Regions from separate parts of the Neorhizobium galegae bv. orientalis str. HAMBI 540 genome, predicted to be linked through region 3. Evidence: riboswitches for the same ligand, from Rfam matches in the RefSeq annotation. Region 3 holds a riboswitch; each other region holds the start of a gene.
The links. A riboswitch is a leader RNA that binds a small molecule or an ion and turns the genes downstream of it on or off. The one in region 3 is predicted to bind cobalamin.
Positions count from the first base shown of each region.

Region 1: linked by a shared signal. The riboswitch ahead of bluB (5,6-dimethylbenzimidazole synthase) and the one ahead of RG540_RS19575 (DUF1636 family protein) in region 3 are both predicted to bind cobalamin.
Region 2: linked by a shared signal. The riboswitch ahead of RG540_RS26640 ((2Fe-2S) ferredoxin domain-containing protein) and the one ahead of RG540_RS19575 (DUF1636 family protein) in region 3 are both predicted to bind cobalamin.
Region 4: linked by a shared signal. The riboswitch ahead of RG540_RS02460 (aromatic ring-hydroxylating oxygenase subunit alpha) and the one ahead of RG540_RS19575 (DUF1636 family protein) in region 3 are both predicted to bind cobalamin.

Region 1 is NZ_HG938353.1:1,636,824-1,640,307, forward strand. Features, by position in the region: gene RG540_RS08380 (hypothetical protein) at 1-555, shown strand, start outside; gene RG540_RS08385 (TolB family protein) at 545-1,378, shown strand; cobalamin riboswitch at 1,406-1,594, shown strand; gene bluB (5,6-dimethylbenzimidazole synthase) at 1,676-2,362, shown strand; gene RG540_RS08395 (hypothetical protein) at 2,363-3,064, opposite strand; gene RG540_RS08400 (NADP-dependent malic enzyme) at 3,213-3,484, opposite strand, start outside.
Region 2 is NZ_HG938354.1:872,460-875,943, forward strand. Features, by position in the region: gene aztD (zinc metallochaperone AztD) at 1-894, shown strand, start outside; cobalamin riboswitch at 1,041-1,234, shown strand; gene RG540_RS26640 ((2Fe-2S) ferredoxin domain-containing protein) at 1,334-2,122, shown strand; gene RG540_RS26645 (ABC transporter substrate-binding protein) at 2,140-3,484, shown strand, end outside.
Region 3 is NZ_HG938353.1:4,054,589-4,058,072, reverse strand. Features, by position in the region: gene cobN (cobaltochelatase subunit CobN) at 1-560, opposite strand, end outside; gene cobW (cobalamin biosynthesis protein CobW) at 578-1,615, opposite strand; gene RG540_RS19575 (DUF1636 family protein) at 1,612-2,022, opposite strand; cobalamin riboswitch at 2,130-2,369, opposite strand; cobalamin riboswitch at 2,429-2,657, shown strand; gene RG540_RS19570 (CbtB domain-containing protein) at 2,695-2,871, shown strand; gene RG540_RS19565 (CbtA family protein) at 2,885-3,484, shown strand, end outside.
Region 4 is NZ_HG938353.1:517,463-520,946, reverse strand. Features, by position in the region: gene RG540_RS02470 (BA14K family protein) at 1-423, opposite strand, end outside; gene RG540_RS02465 (BA14K family protein) at 618-1,037, opposite strand; gene RG540_RS02460 (aromatic ring-hydroxylating oxygenase subunit alpha) at 1,136-2,380, opposite strand; cobalamin riboswitch at 2,484-2,713, opposite strand; gene RG540_RS02455 (DUF6656 family protein) at 2,939-3,484, shown strand, end outside.

The DNA of each region.
Region 1 (3,484 bases), 2.2 Mb from region 3:
CTAAAGGAAGATCACGCTGAGATTTCTCTAAATCTCCGTATTGCCGCACTTTTCCTGGTGGTTTACGAGAATCTAAAAGAGCTAATCACAGACAGGGTGAGGGATTTTTTCACTAACGAGTGGCGGTCTATAGATGGTGAATTAGTCGGCATTCCTGGAAAAGAGTATGCCTCCTTGCTAAATGGGAAGGGTGTATTCCGCGCTTGCCGCGATTTCCATTTGGAAATGGGCGCCATTTCGCCTGATGACAATCAGCTTATTGACAGATTTATAAAGTACAGAGGCGAGGTGGCGCACGAACTTTATGCGATTTTACTAGACGACAAAAAAGCCGCCCTCGATTTGCAACTTTTATTTCAGGCGCATCTTCTCGCAAAGAAGATTGATCGCTGGTGGATTCTGAATTTTGAAGTACCTCTCAATGAGGACTTAGTTGATCAGTCCATTGATGAAGAAAAAGTAGCGTCTGGACGCCAACTGTTTCTGGATCAGCTTATGAGGGTAGCATTAAAGGATATTTTTGAGCTTGTTGAAGAAGAGGCTGATGGCTCGTAGCTCCGTCGAGATCTTCAACATCCGCACCCTGCAGGCGCGGGTGGTCTGGCAGACGGAAGCCCTGTTCGAGGCGCCCAACTGGTCGCCCGACGGGCGTTACCTGATGCTCAACAGCGAGGGCCTGATCTATCGTCTGTCACCGGAGGGTGACGACGGGCCCAGACTGGTCGATACCGGCTTTGCCCGCCAATGCAACAACGACCACGGCATCTCGCCGGACGGTTCGCTGATCGCCATTTCCGACAAGGTAGAGTTCGACAAGTCGGCGATCTATGTCCTTCCCGCCGGTGGCGGCGTGCCGCGGCTGGTCACCCGGAATCTGCCGTCCTACTGGCATGGCTGGTCGCCGGACGGGAAAAGCTTCGCCTATTGCGGCATCCGCGGCGACGAGTTCGATATCTATACGATCGGCATCGAAGGCGGCGCAGAGACGCGGCTGACATTCGGCGAGGGCCGCAATGACGGGCCGGATTTTTCGCCGGACGGGAAATGGATCTACTTCAATTCCAGCCGCACCGGGCTGACGCAGATCTGGCGCGTCCCTGCCGCCGGCGGCGCGGCCGAGCGGATCACCGACAGCGGTTACGGCGACTGGTTTCCTCATCCATCACCGAAGGGTGACAAGGTCGTCTTCGTCTCCTACGGCGCCGATGTCTTCGACCACCCGCGCGATCTCGACGTCCGCGTCAGGTTGATGGATATGGACGGCGGCAATGTCGAAACGCTGTTCGAGCTCTTCGGCGGGCAGGGCACGATGAATTCGCCGAACTGGTCGCCCAACGGCGATGAATTTGCCTATGTGCGCTATTTCCCCGTCGCATGAGCGCCTTGCGCCGAGGATAACGTAAGGGCATAAGCGATCCTGTCAGGTGCCGGTGACAAGCCGGAGAATCGGGAATCCGGGGTGGAACCGGAACGTGCCCAACGCTGTGAGGTGGACGCTCGGCCGCAGGATATGAAAGCCACTGGGAAACCGGGAAGGCGGCGGTGCAGGCGGATGAAGCCAAGTCAGAAGACCGGCCTGACACGATAGACCGACCCCGCGCGGACGGCGGAAAGGTTTCGGACCTCTCTTTGCTTCTGAAGGGCAAGGGAGCGACGGCATTGTTGGGGACAAACGATGCAGCCTGATCCTTTCGCGCATGCCTTGCTGCCTGCCGGTGAGTTTTCGAAGGCCGAACGCGCGGCCGTCTACCGGGCAATCGAGACGCGCCGTGACGTGCGCGACCAGTTCCTGCCCGATCCGCTGCCGGACGATCTGGTAAAGCGGCTGCTTGGCGCCGCGCATTCGGCACCCTCGGTCGGCTTCATGCAGCCCTGGAATTTCATCCTCATCCGCGATCCGGCGGTACGCGAGGCCGCGCGGGCCGCCTTTTCGCGCGCCAATGACGAGGCCGTTGAGATGTTTCCGGACGAAAGCCGCGACCTCTACCGCAGTCTCAAGCTGGAAGGCATTGTCAAGGCGCCGCTGTCGATCTGTGTTACCTGCGATCCGGACCGCGCCGGTCCGGTCGTGCTCGGCCGGACCCACAATCCGCGCATGGATGCCTATTCGACCGTCTGCGCCGTGCAGAACCTGTGGCTGGCGGCAAGGGCCGAGGGCGTCGGTGTCGGCTGGGTCAGCATTTTCCGCGACGAGGACGTGCGCGGGCTGCTCGGCATTCCCGATCGCGTCGAGATCGTCGCCTGGCTCTGCCTCGGTTATGTCGATCGGCTCTATGGCGAACCCGAACTGGCGCTCAAGGGCTGGCGCCAGCGTTTAGGCCTGGACGCGCTGATCTTTCAGGACCGGTGGAACGGCCGCTGATTATTGCTGCGGCTGCGGTCCTGCCGATTTCGGATTGGTGAGATCGATACCCGCTTCGGGCAGGAAGGTCGGCCCGACGGTGCGCACCTTTTTGCTTGGGTCGTATGGCCGCTCCGGCGGCGGCGTGAGCACCGGCGGCTGGACCGCGGTTGCCTGCGGCTTTTGCGGTGGGTGGGTGCGCAGGTTGGTAATTCCGGAATAAGGCTCCTCTTGCCTGGGGAGTTCGATGCCCGGCACCTTTCGCTTGTCGTCGACTACAGGCGGCAGCGGCTCGAAAGAAGGGATGCAGCGCTGTTCGCGAATGGCGGCGAGAATGGCATTGCGCTCTTCCGAGGGCAGGATCATCTGCCGCGAACCGTTGCGCTCCGCCGTCAGCGTGTCGCGGCTCTGCTCCATCCTGTCCAGCGCATCCCGCATCTGGCCGCAGACCTCGGCATTGGGGCCACCGAGAACCACGACGCTGCCGTTGCCGCAGCCGGCGCGGCGCATGTCGACCCGCAGTTCGCGGATGTCGGCATTATATTCGCCGAGCTGCTGGGCGTAGCTGCGCGCAGCGGACGTGTTGCCGATGATCTCCGGGCTGTTTCCAAGTTTCCGGTAGAGCGCTGCGCAAACGGCAGGGTCTCCCGCCAGCGCTGCGGCAGGCAAAAGCAAGAGCGGTATGGTCAGCAGGCCGCGAAGCGGTATCGGCAATTCCGGCATCCTCTCCTTTAGTTAGTAGAAGATGCCATCATGGAACGTGCCGGTTGATAATCTCATAAAGCCGCGATCACCGCACGGTGAAATCTATCCAGGGGCCGGCTGAGCCCCGGGCGGGGCTCAAATCATCGCATCGAGAGAATTATGCAATTCAGGATTGAAATTGCAGGTTGGGTTGCGATGCTTCCACGACGGCGAGCGCCGCCATGTTCACCACGCCGCGCGACGTGACCGAGGACGACAGGATATGCGCCGGTTGGGCCGCCCCGAGAAGGATGGGGCCGACATGCAGGGCGTCCGTGAGGTTGCGGACGAGACCAAGCGAGATGTTTGCCGCATCGAGGTTCGGGAAAACCAGCAGGTTGGCTTCGCCGGTCAGCGAACTGTCCGGCATGGCCCGCTTGCGCAGCGTTTCCGACAACG
Region 2 (3,484 bases), on a different replicon from region 3:
TTGCCCGTGACTTTCGAGGGCAAGCATCCTTTCCACGTCGTTCCGCATGACGACCATGCGATCCTCTTTTACGATCGAGGCGGCAAAGCGGATATCATCGATGAAGTAGCTCTTCTTGAGGGCAAGGCTGACGTGAAGACAGTCGACACCACCAAGCCGCACCATGGTGTCGCGGTGACGATGGGTCGTTTCGTACTCGTGTCGGTTCCAAACACCGCAGTCGAAACCAAGCCCGACGAATTGCCGCCGCGGGTCGGGCTTCGCGTCGTTGACGAGACGGGCAGGCAGCTCGGCGACGTCGCGAAATGCACCGATCTTCACGGCGAGGCCACTTCGTCCCAGCTGGTTGCTTTCGGTTGCAAGGAAGGCGTTCTTGTCGCTCGTCCCGGCGGACTTGATGGACCGAAACTGGAAATGCTCGCTTACCCATCTGACCTGCCGAAAGGTTCGACTGGTACCTTGCTTGGCGGCACGGCAATGCAGTTCTTCCTCGGCAACTACGGCGAATACAAAATCGTCCTGATCGATCCGGACAGCGAGAAGCACTTCCGGCTGATCGACCTTCCCACCCGCCGCGTTGACTTTTTGCTGGATCCGGCTGCGCCGCGCAACGCCTACATCCTGACCGAGGACGGTGATCTTCATGTGCTGGATGTGATCAAGGGCGAGATCGTTCGCAAGGGAAAGATCACGGAGCCCTACAGCAAGGACGGTCATTGGCGTGATCCGCGGCCGCGTCTTGCCGTGGCGGATGGTCATGTCGTCATCACCGATCCGCGGCATTCGCTGGTTCGCATCGTTGATGCGGAGAGCCTGAAGGAAGTCCGCACGATCGCCGTCGAGGGAAAACCCTTTACGATCGTTGCCGTGGGCGGCTCCGGTGCCTCGCATTGAGGCAATATCCTCTGGTCCGGAATTGCTACGGCAGTTCCGGACCAGATCGTTTCATCGGGGGACAACGATGCAACATGCCCTCCCCGGCTCCTGATCACCTGCGGGATGACGGGTTGAGGTGCAGCGTTGACAGACAGAGGAGGCCGTGTAAGTTCGCGGCGTCAAGGTTCTTCCGTCCCCGGACGGAAGCTAAGAGGGAATCCGGTCAAAACCGGAGCTGTCCCGCAACTGTGAGCGGTGAGCCGTTCGCCCAACATGTCACTGGCGCCAATGCCGGGAAGACGGGCGATCAAGGCTTTGACCCGCGAGCCAGGAGACCTGCCTGACGATAGAAATTCCGTGGTCGGGGTGTGCCACAGGAATGACGGTTCCGTTGGGCTATCCGTGCCTGCCGCAACCTTCATTTTTGCTGCCTCCTCCTTTGAGTGAGACGAAGGCAGTGAAAACACAGGGATTATCTTCCCAAAACGTATCCGGGCGCGCCGTCCTGCTGATTGCGAAATCCGCCTTTGCGGCATCGCCGCATCTGGAAATGCAACGGCTCGCGAAACTTGCAGCCGGCGTGACCGGAGCCGGACCGGTTCGGTTCGCCTTTACCGAACAGGGTACCCCCTCTCTGCGCGAAGCGCTGTCCGATCTGCTCGACGAGGATGTCGAAATCGTCGTTATCGTGCCGCTCGTCCTGCCCATGGAGCCGAGCTTCCTTATCTGGCTGACGAAATCGCTGAAGCGCTGGAAGGCCGCCGATAGCCGGCGCTGGCCGGTCCTTTCGATCGCCCGGGATATCGCCTCGAGCACACTGATGGCGCGGTTGATCGGCGAACTGCTCGAAACCGCCGAAGCACTGGACGTGCCGCAGACCGACAAACCGCCAGTTGCCGAGGGATCGCTCGTGCCGACCCAGAAACGCCGCGTGCTCGTCTGCCAGGGCGGACCCTGCAATGCGGCCGGAGCCGATGTGATCTGGGGACATCTGCGCAACCAGCAGGAGCGGCAGAAACTGCGGACTGCCGGCGACGGCACGATGACCGCAAAATCCACCTGTCTCGGTCCCTGCAATCTGGCGCCCGTGCTGCAAGTGTTTCCGGAAGGAACCTATTACGGCGGCGTCAACGAAGACGCGATCGACCGGATCATCGGCGAGCACCTGCTCGGCGGCGGGATCGTCGAGGACTTCGCCTATCACCCAACGGGCCGCAAGCAGCGGCTTCGCACCCCATCCGAATAGAACAAGAGGAAAGAGAATTGACGTCGCACACTCTATCGCGCCTGGCCGCCGCCTGGCTCAGTGCCACCATCTTTGTCACCGCAGGCACTGTCTTTGCAGCCGAGCCGGTTCGCGTCGGCGCCACCTACATCACCAGTGGCACGGATCCGGCCAAGGGCTCGAACGGCTGGGCGCTGGTTAGCCACGGGGTCGGCGAGAACCTCTTCACCGTCGATCGGGACGGCAAGCTCGTGCCGGAACTGGCCGAAAAGGCGCAGCGCATCGGCGACCTGACCTGGACCGTGACCCTGAAACCCGGCCGCTTGTTTTCCGACGGCACGCCGATGACCGCCAAGGCGCTGGCAGCAGGTTTCGACAACACATTCGCCAACAACAAGGCGGCGCTCGCCACCGGTGGCAAGCTGACCTTCGAGGCGGCCGACGACCTGACGCTGAAGGTGACAACCGAAAAGCCGGTACCGTTCATCCAGGCGCTCTTCGCGGAATGGCCGCTGATCGCGTACAAACCCACCGCGGCCGGCAACGCCGTCTTCAGCGGTCCTTATCGAATCTCGGGCTTCAAGGCGGATGCCTCGATCACGCTCGAGCCTAACGCGCATTTTGCCGGCGCCGACAAGCGTTCGCCGGTCAATTTCCGCAAGTTCGGCGATGCCCAGACCCTGACGCTGGCGCTGGAAGCAGGCGAGCTCGATTTGGCTTTCGGCTTGCCGTCGGAAGTCGTGAGCCGGCTCCAGACAAACCCTGATCTGGCGATCAAGTCGTTCCCGGTCGGATACCAGTATCTCGCCTTCTTCAACACGGCCCGGCCGCCGATGGATGATGTGAAGGTGCGCCAGGCGATCGATCTGGCCTTCGACCGCAAGGAGCTTGCAACCGCGATCAACGGCGGCGACCCCGCCACCGGCGCCTACGCCTCCTATTTCCCCTTTGCGGGCAGAGAGGCACGCTCGACCGACCCTGCCAAGGCCGCAGCGCTCCTCGACGAAGCCGGCTGGGCAAAAGGCCGCGGCGGCATGCGCGAAAAAGGCGGCAAGCCGCTACGTCTGCTGGTCATCACCTATCCGCAGCGTCCTGATCTCGTCACCATGCTGCCGGTGGTCAAGGCGGAACTCGCAAAGATCGGCATCGCCATCGATACGCAGGTGGTGGAGAACATCCAGCAGATGGCTGCGGCCGGTGACTTCGACATCGCGCTCTGGGCGCAGCACACTGCCCCGACCGGCGATGCCGCCTTCTTCCTGAACTCGATGCTGAGAAGCGGTGCTTCGCTGAACTATGCGAAATATGCTTCGCGCGACTTCGACGCGATCCTCGATCGATTTGCGACCGAGGGCGATCCGGCAAGGCGAGTGGCGATCGCGC
Region 3 (3,484 bases):
TCGTCGCGGATGCTGCATTCGCCGGGCAGCAGCGCCAGCGCGATCTTTTTCCGCTTCGCCATGCGCGAAAGCTCCTCGACGCCATAAGCCCAGCGGTCGTATCCGCCGAGAATACGCACGAGGATGACCTTGGCATGGGTAGCCGTCTTCTCGATCCAGAGATCGACCGACATCGGGTGGCGAAGGTCGGAGAGATTGGTGAGGCAGAGGCTTGAGGACCGCTGATGCTCGTTTCTACCGTGGTGACCCCCCTCTGGCCTGCCGGCCATCTCCCCCTCAAGGGGGGAGATCGAATCGCGGCCACGCCACGCCTCACTCCGGCGCTGGTTTTTGAGGGAGGCGGGTGCGTCTTGCTGATCTCCCCCCTTGAGGGGGAGATGGCCGGCAGGCCAGAGGGGGGTATCCAAACCGCCGTGCCCAGCCGAATTCCAGACGGCGGAAAGGCCGTTCAGGTCGCTACCGGAAAAGGACAGCACCACCACATCGGCCGGCGACTGGTTGAGGTCGACCGGTTCGATCAGGTCGTCAAGCGACGACGATGTGGTGGCGAGTATGTGCATCCTTCCCTCGGGCCTTCTTATGCGGCCAGCATCCTTTCGATCGCGGCGCGGTCGATGCCTTTTTCGCCGATCACGACAAGGCGGCTTGTCCGCGCTTCGCCGGGTGCCCAGGCGCGGTCGAAATAATGGTTCACGCGCGATCCTACCGCCTGAACCTGCAGGCGCATCGGCTTGTTCGCGACTTCCACGAAGCCTTTTATGCGCAGCACGTTTTCCGCCTCCGCCGTGGCGGAGATGCGGGCGGCGAGCTGTTCGGCATCGGTGACGGCGACCAGATCGACGACGAAGCTGTCGAAATCGTCGTGATCGTGGTCGAGTTCGTCGTCGTGATGGGTCTTGCGGTTTTCGATATCGTCCTCGACGGCAAGGCCGAGCCCGATCAGCACCGCCGGGTCGATCGCGCCATTGGCGGCCGACACGATTTTGACGGCGCGCGGCAGATGTGCGGACACGCGATCCCTGGCGGTCGCGAGGCCGGCGGCATCCAGGAGGTCGCTCTTGGTGAGCACGATCATGTCGGCGCAGGCCACCTGGTCCTCGAACACTTCCTCGACCGGATCGTCGTGATCGATGGAGCCGTCCGCGTCACGCTGCGCTTCCAGCGCCTTGTGATCGTCGGCAACACGACCTTCGGCGAGCGCCAGTCCGTCGACCACGGCAATCACCGCATCGACCGTTACTCGGGCTTTCACGTCAGGCCACTGGAAGGCCTGGACGAGGGGCTTCGGCAGCGCGAGCCCGGAGGTCTCGATGAGGATGTGATCGACGCGAGGTTCGATGGCCAGGATACGGTCGATCGCCGGCACGAAATCGTCGGCGACCGTGCAGCAGATGCAGCCGTTGGCAAGCTCGATGATGTTGTCTTCCGGGCAGCTTTCGATGCCGCAGCCCTTCAGCACGTCGCCGTCGATGCCGACATCGCCGAATTCGTTGACGATGATCGCCAGCCGCTTGCCTTTCAGGTTTTCGATCAGGTTGCGGATCAGCGTGGTCTTGCCGGCTCCCAGAAACCCGGTAACGACGGTGCAGGGAACGCGGTCGAACGAAACGCTCATGATGGCATGTCCTCGTGGTGATGAAAGGGTGGAATACGGGCCGTCATGCCCTTGCCGCGCAGGCAGGTCGGACGGCCGCGAAGGGGAAGGAAGCCGCGCTCGTCCTCGGCCAGCATCATCGCGCCGGTGACGATGTCCTCGACATTGTCGAGCGAGAGATGGCCGAAGACATAGGACCAGCCGCTCTTGTGATTGAAGGCGGCACTCGGGCTTTTTTCGCAATTGGCAAGGCAGGTGACCGGCTTGATCGCAAGCGGCTTGCCGCTTGCTGCCTCGCGCAGCGCCGCGATCAGTGCGATGCCCGGCCGGATTTCGCCGTCGGACGCGTCACGGCAATTGGTGCAGACGAAAATCGTCACATCTGCCAGGCCGGCGGTTGCCGGATCATCTGGTCGGTGGTCACTCATCGGTCAGCCGCGTTCCCGCCGGGGTCGAAAAATCGGGGCGCGGAGCAGAAGGTCGAAATCCCTCTGCGGTGATCGAGAAACTTCCTCCGGAGCACCCCGCCCGGTGAAGCAAAATTAATCGGACGGCAGGTCTCCTGGCTCGCGGGTCGTCGCCATTTGCCTGCCTTCCCAGGATACCGTTGGCCGGATTTCCCAGTGGCTTGACGGCCAAATGGCCGTTTTAGGCAATGGCTCGCCGCCTACAGTTGCGGGGGCAGCCGCGGCATTGATCCTGAATAAGGGATCGCACCGCATTCTCTCTTAGCCCTCCCCGTTGCCGGAAAGGGACCATCTCCTCTCAACTAAGCCCGGTCGCAGGCCCATGTCAATGCGTCGCAAAGGCGATTGCCGTGACGCCGAATTCGTCTATAGTGACCGAGCCTATGGTGCCCGAAAGGGTTTTAGAGGGAATGCGGTGCGACGGAATTCCGCCGTCCAACCCGCGGCTGCCCCCGCAACTGTAAGCGGAAAGTCTTCGACCAAAACGGCCGTCCGGCCGTCAAGCCACTGGGAAATCCGGCCAACGGACTCCTGGGAAGGCGGGAGAAGGCGTCCGATCCGCGAGCCAGGAGACCTGCCAGAGGCGGCAAAGAACGTGAACGGCCCTCGGGTGGAGGGCGAAAGGACGAGACCATGGTACTGAATTCTGCTGCAGCTGCAGTCACCATTTCCGCTTCGAAGATCATTCCCCTCAGCATGACGGCCTTGCTCGGCCTGTTCATCGTTGGCTTTGTCGGCTTCTCGCATCTGGAAGTCGTCCACAATGCCGCGCATGACACGCGCCACTCGCTCGCCTTCCCCTGCCACTGAGGAGTTCTCCCAAATGTCGTTGTTTCGCAACATCGTCTTCACGGCGGTGATCGCCGGGCTTTTGTCCGGATTGCTGCTGACCGTGATGCAGAGCTTCTCCACCGTGCCGCTGATCCTGCAGGCGGAAGTGTTCGAAAATGCCGCGCCCGAAGCGGGGCACAGCCATGACGCGGCGCCGGCAGCAGGTGCCACGGCATCCGCTGCCGAGCATCACCATGGCGAGGAAGCCTGGGCTCCCGCCGATGGCTTCGAGCGTTTCATCTACACGCTTGCGGCGGACATGCTGTCGGCTATCGGTTTTGCCCTTGTCCTCATTGCTGCCTCGGAAGCGTTCGGCGGCTTCAAGGGCTGGCGTGGCGGTCTGATGTTCGGCATTGCCGGCTTCCTCGCCGTCATCCTTGCGCCCGGCCTTGGCCTGCCGCCGGAATTGCCCGGCATGCCGGCTGCGGAACTCGGCCCGCGCCAGATCTGGTGGGTCTCGACGGCTGTCTGCACCGCGATTGGCCTCGGCCTGCTCGTCTACACACGCTCGGCCGTATTTGCAGCGCTTGCGATCGTGCTGCTGATGGCCCCGCATCTGGTCGGCGCGCCGCTGCCGCCCAGCCATGAAACG
Region 4 (3,484 bases), 1.1 Mb from region 3:
CGGGCCGTAGTTCGGCTGGAACGAGTTCGAATAGGCGTCGTAGGAGCGGTAACGCTCGGCGCACCATTCGTAGTGGCGCGGATTGATGTCGTCCCCGCCGCCATAGACCGGCGCCGGCTCGACGTAACGCGGCTGGGAGGCAATGGCACCGCCGATCAGCGCACCGGCACCAAATGCCGCCAGCGGGAACCAGTAGCCGTTATGGCGGCGATAACCAGGACGGTAGTCGCGATAACCGCGATGCCCGCCATACCAGCCGCCGCCATGGCGACGGTACTGCACGAGGGTCACGTCGGTATTGGCGTTCGTTTCGATCCCGGCGGCCGGAGCGGTCGGCAGCGGCATCGCCTGAGCCGGCATCAGCGAGCCGGCGAGAACGGCAGCAGAGATGCCCGCAACCGCGATCTTCTTCAAAAGAGTCATATTAAGTCCCCCATATCCCTTGTCGGTGTTTCAATTTTTGCCAGCCAATTATTTCAGTATGCAGCGAAATAGAATTTCGCTGCAACCCTTGGGAAGTTCATCCTGAATGCGTGATTAACGTGCGCCGCGACAAACAAGCCCGGCCACCGGCTTACGCCGCGGCCGGGCTCCGCGTCGAGAGGGCCAATGCCCGCTTACCTGTAAGGCGAGATGCAGCGTGCCCGCACGCCGGCGCGCGGTGCGTAGGTATCGTCCCAGGCCCGATAGCTGCGATAACGGCTTTCACACCAGGCGACGTGGCGGCTGCCATAACCCCGATCCGCCTGGATAGCGCCGCCGATAATGGCGCCGGCACCGAAGGCGGCCAGCGGGAACCAGAAACCGTTGTGATAACGATAACCGGGGCGGCGGTCGCGGTAACCACGATGGCCGCGATACCAGCTGTAGCGGTCACGCCGGAAATCGCGACGATACTGAACATTGGTGACATCGCTGGCGGCCGAAATGCCGGATGGCGGAGCCGGCATTTGGACAGCCTGCGCGGGTACAAGGCCAGCAAATGTCGTGACAACAGCGACTGCCGCTGCGGTCAGGCGTAGACGAAAGGCATTCATGCGGGATGTTTCCTCATTCTGATTTTCAGTGAGAAAACAACGCCAGATGCGGGATTCCGTTCCTGGCAAGACACTTGGCGCCGATCACGAATTGGCGATCAGGCAACGATCGAAAGTTGCGCCTGCTCGCCCTGCAGCCGGTTGACCATGAAGTTCGAGTACCATTCGACGAACTGCATGACACCGCCTTCGTGGAGTGGCGAATAGGGACCGGGTTCGTAGGCGGGCGAGCGGATGCCGAAGGCGTTTTCCTCGACGATCTGGCGGTCCTGGTCGTTGGTCATGTTCCAGACATGGGTCAGGTCTTCGAGATTGTAATCGACGCCCTCGACCGCGTCCTTATGGACCAGCCATTTGGTGGTAACTGCCGTTTCCTCCGGCCCGAGCGGGGTGACGCGGAACGAGATCGCGTGGTCGCCGAGAATGTGGTTCCAGCTGCTCGGATAGTGGAAGAGCAGCATGGTGCCGATCGAGTTGATGGTCACGTCGTCGGAGAGTTTGCGCTGTACGGCGTTGCGGCCGCTCATCGTATAGCTCTCGGCATCTTCGATCAGCGGCATGCGCGCAACGCGGAACTGGCCGGTTTCGTCCATCCGGAATTCGCTCGGCAACCCGGCCTCCTCACAGCGCTGCCAATGGGCGGCGATGACCGGATCGTCCTTGGCGCCCTGGACACCGGTCGCGGTCGGCGATTCCGGATAGGTGCGGCAGAGTTCCGGGTGGTTGGCGGCGCAATGGTAACATTCGCGGTTGTTTTCCCAGACGAGCTTCCAGTTGCCCTTCTCAATGATCGTCGACTGATGCGCGACCTTGGCTTCCGACAAGCGGTGCGGGGCCATATAGGGCTCGATCGCAGCGCGAACCGGCGCGAAATCCGGCGCCTCGTTGGCAAGGCAGATGAAGATAAAGCCCGCGACGCTCTCGCAATGGACCTTCTTCATGCTGAACTGGGTCTTGTCGAAATCCTGGCCCATCTGGCGGCCGACCAGAAGCGAGCCGTCCAGCTCGTAAGTCCATTGATGGTAGGGACAGACGAGCCGCACCGCCGAGCCATGCTCCTTGGTGCAGACGCGGCTGCCGCGATGGCGGCAGGTATTGTGCAGCGCCCGGATCTGGTTGTCGCGGCCACGCACGACGACTACCGGATAATCGCCGATCTGCAGGGTGAAATAGGCTCCGGCCTTGGGCAGCTCGCAATCATGCCCGACGAACAGCCAGTCGCGGTACCAGATCATTTCCAGATCGAGCTTGAAATAGGCGGGATCGGTATAGAAGGGCTGTTCGAGGCTGAATCCCTCGCGGCGGTTCTTGAGCTGCCGCAGGGCCTGATTGCGAATTTCCATATACTTACCTTCCTCGTCAATGTGGACAGCGGAAGGACATGGAAATGCCGGCCGGCCCCAGGCCCGCCCCAAACCCTGTCCCGAACGCCCGCCGCGTCCGGTCGTCATCTTTTGTCCCGAGGCTGGTTTCCGGGCTCAGGAGCTGTCCGTTGCGGGACGGGCTCGGCGCCTTCCCGGGCGGCCTTTTCGGCTCTTTCCCAGTGGCCTGTACCAAGCTTTCTTGCTCCACCACCGTTGCGGGGGCAGCGCCGGATCAAGGTTTTGAAGACCCCTGCCGGCTTCCCAATTCTCCGCCTTCCCTAGACAGGCGGCACCTCAAGATCGAGACGGATATAATCATTGAGCCGGCGTGTCGCATAGGCGACATTGCGACATCGGCAACCGCGTTGGCGACAGCGGCGAAACGGCCCAGAATGCAACACTCCAGCCCCGCGAAAGCGAAACCTGTCATTAAGGGATAAGCCATAAAATCCCGGCTCGAATGGGAGCGATGCCACCGTGCAGGCCAAGGGAAAAATCCGTTACTATAAAGCTCCTCCACCAAAGCCTCCGGCGCCGGTGGTGGTGAAGACCGCTGCCCATTCCGAATTCCTCCGGACGGGGCGCATCGCCCGCTACAATCCGATCTGGCTGCCGGAAGAGCGCCGTTATCTCACCCATGACGAGGTCGCCGAGCGCACGGGCAAAAGGCTCGAGGCGGCCGGCGAGACAAGCCACAACCGGATCAACTCCTTTCATCGCTCGATCAAGTTTCCGAAGATCATCTTTCACCACACGCTCGATGAGCGGCCGCATCTCGGCTATTGCCATGTCACGGCGGCAAGAACGCAGCTTGCCCACGGCGTGCCGGTCAGCTGGTCCTTCTACATTGCCAACTTCGTCTCGGAGATGGGCGGGGAGGAAACGTTCTTCGAGCGTATCAGCACGGCTTATTCGCGCATGTATTTCGCCGTCGCGGTCGAACGAGAGGCCGGCCAGCCGCTGCAGATCAACCGGTCGATCCGCAAGAACGGCCTTCTGTTCCGCACCAACGATCCGATGGAAGCGATCAAGAACGTGCTGATGCTCGGCACCTCCAACGAAATGCTCCGCGAGATCATCAAA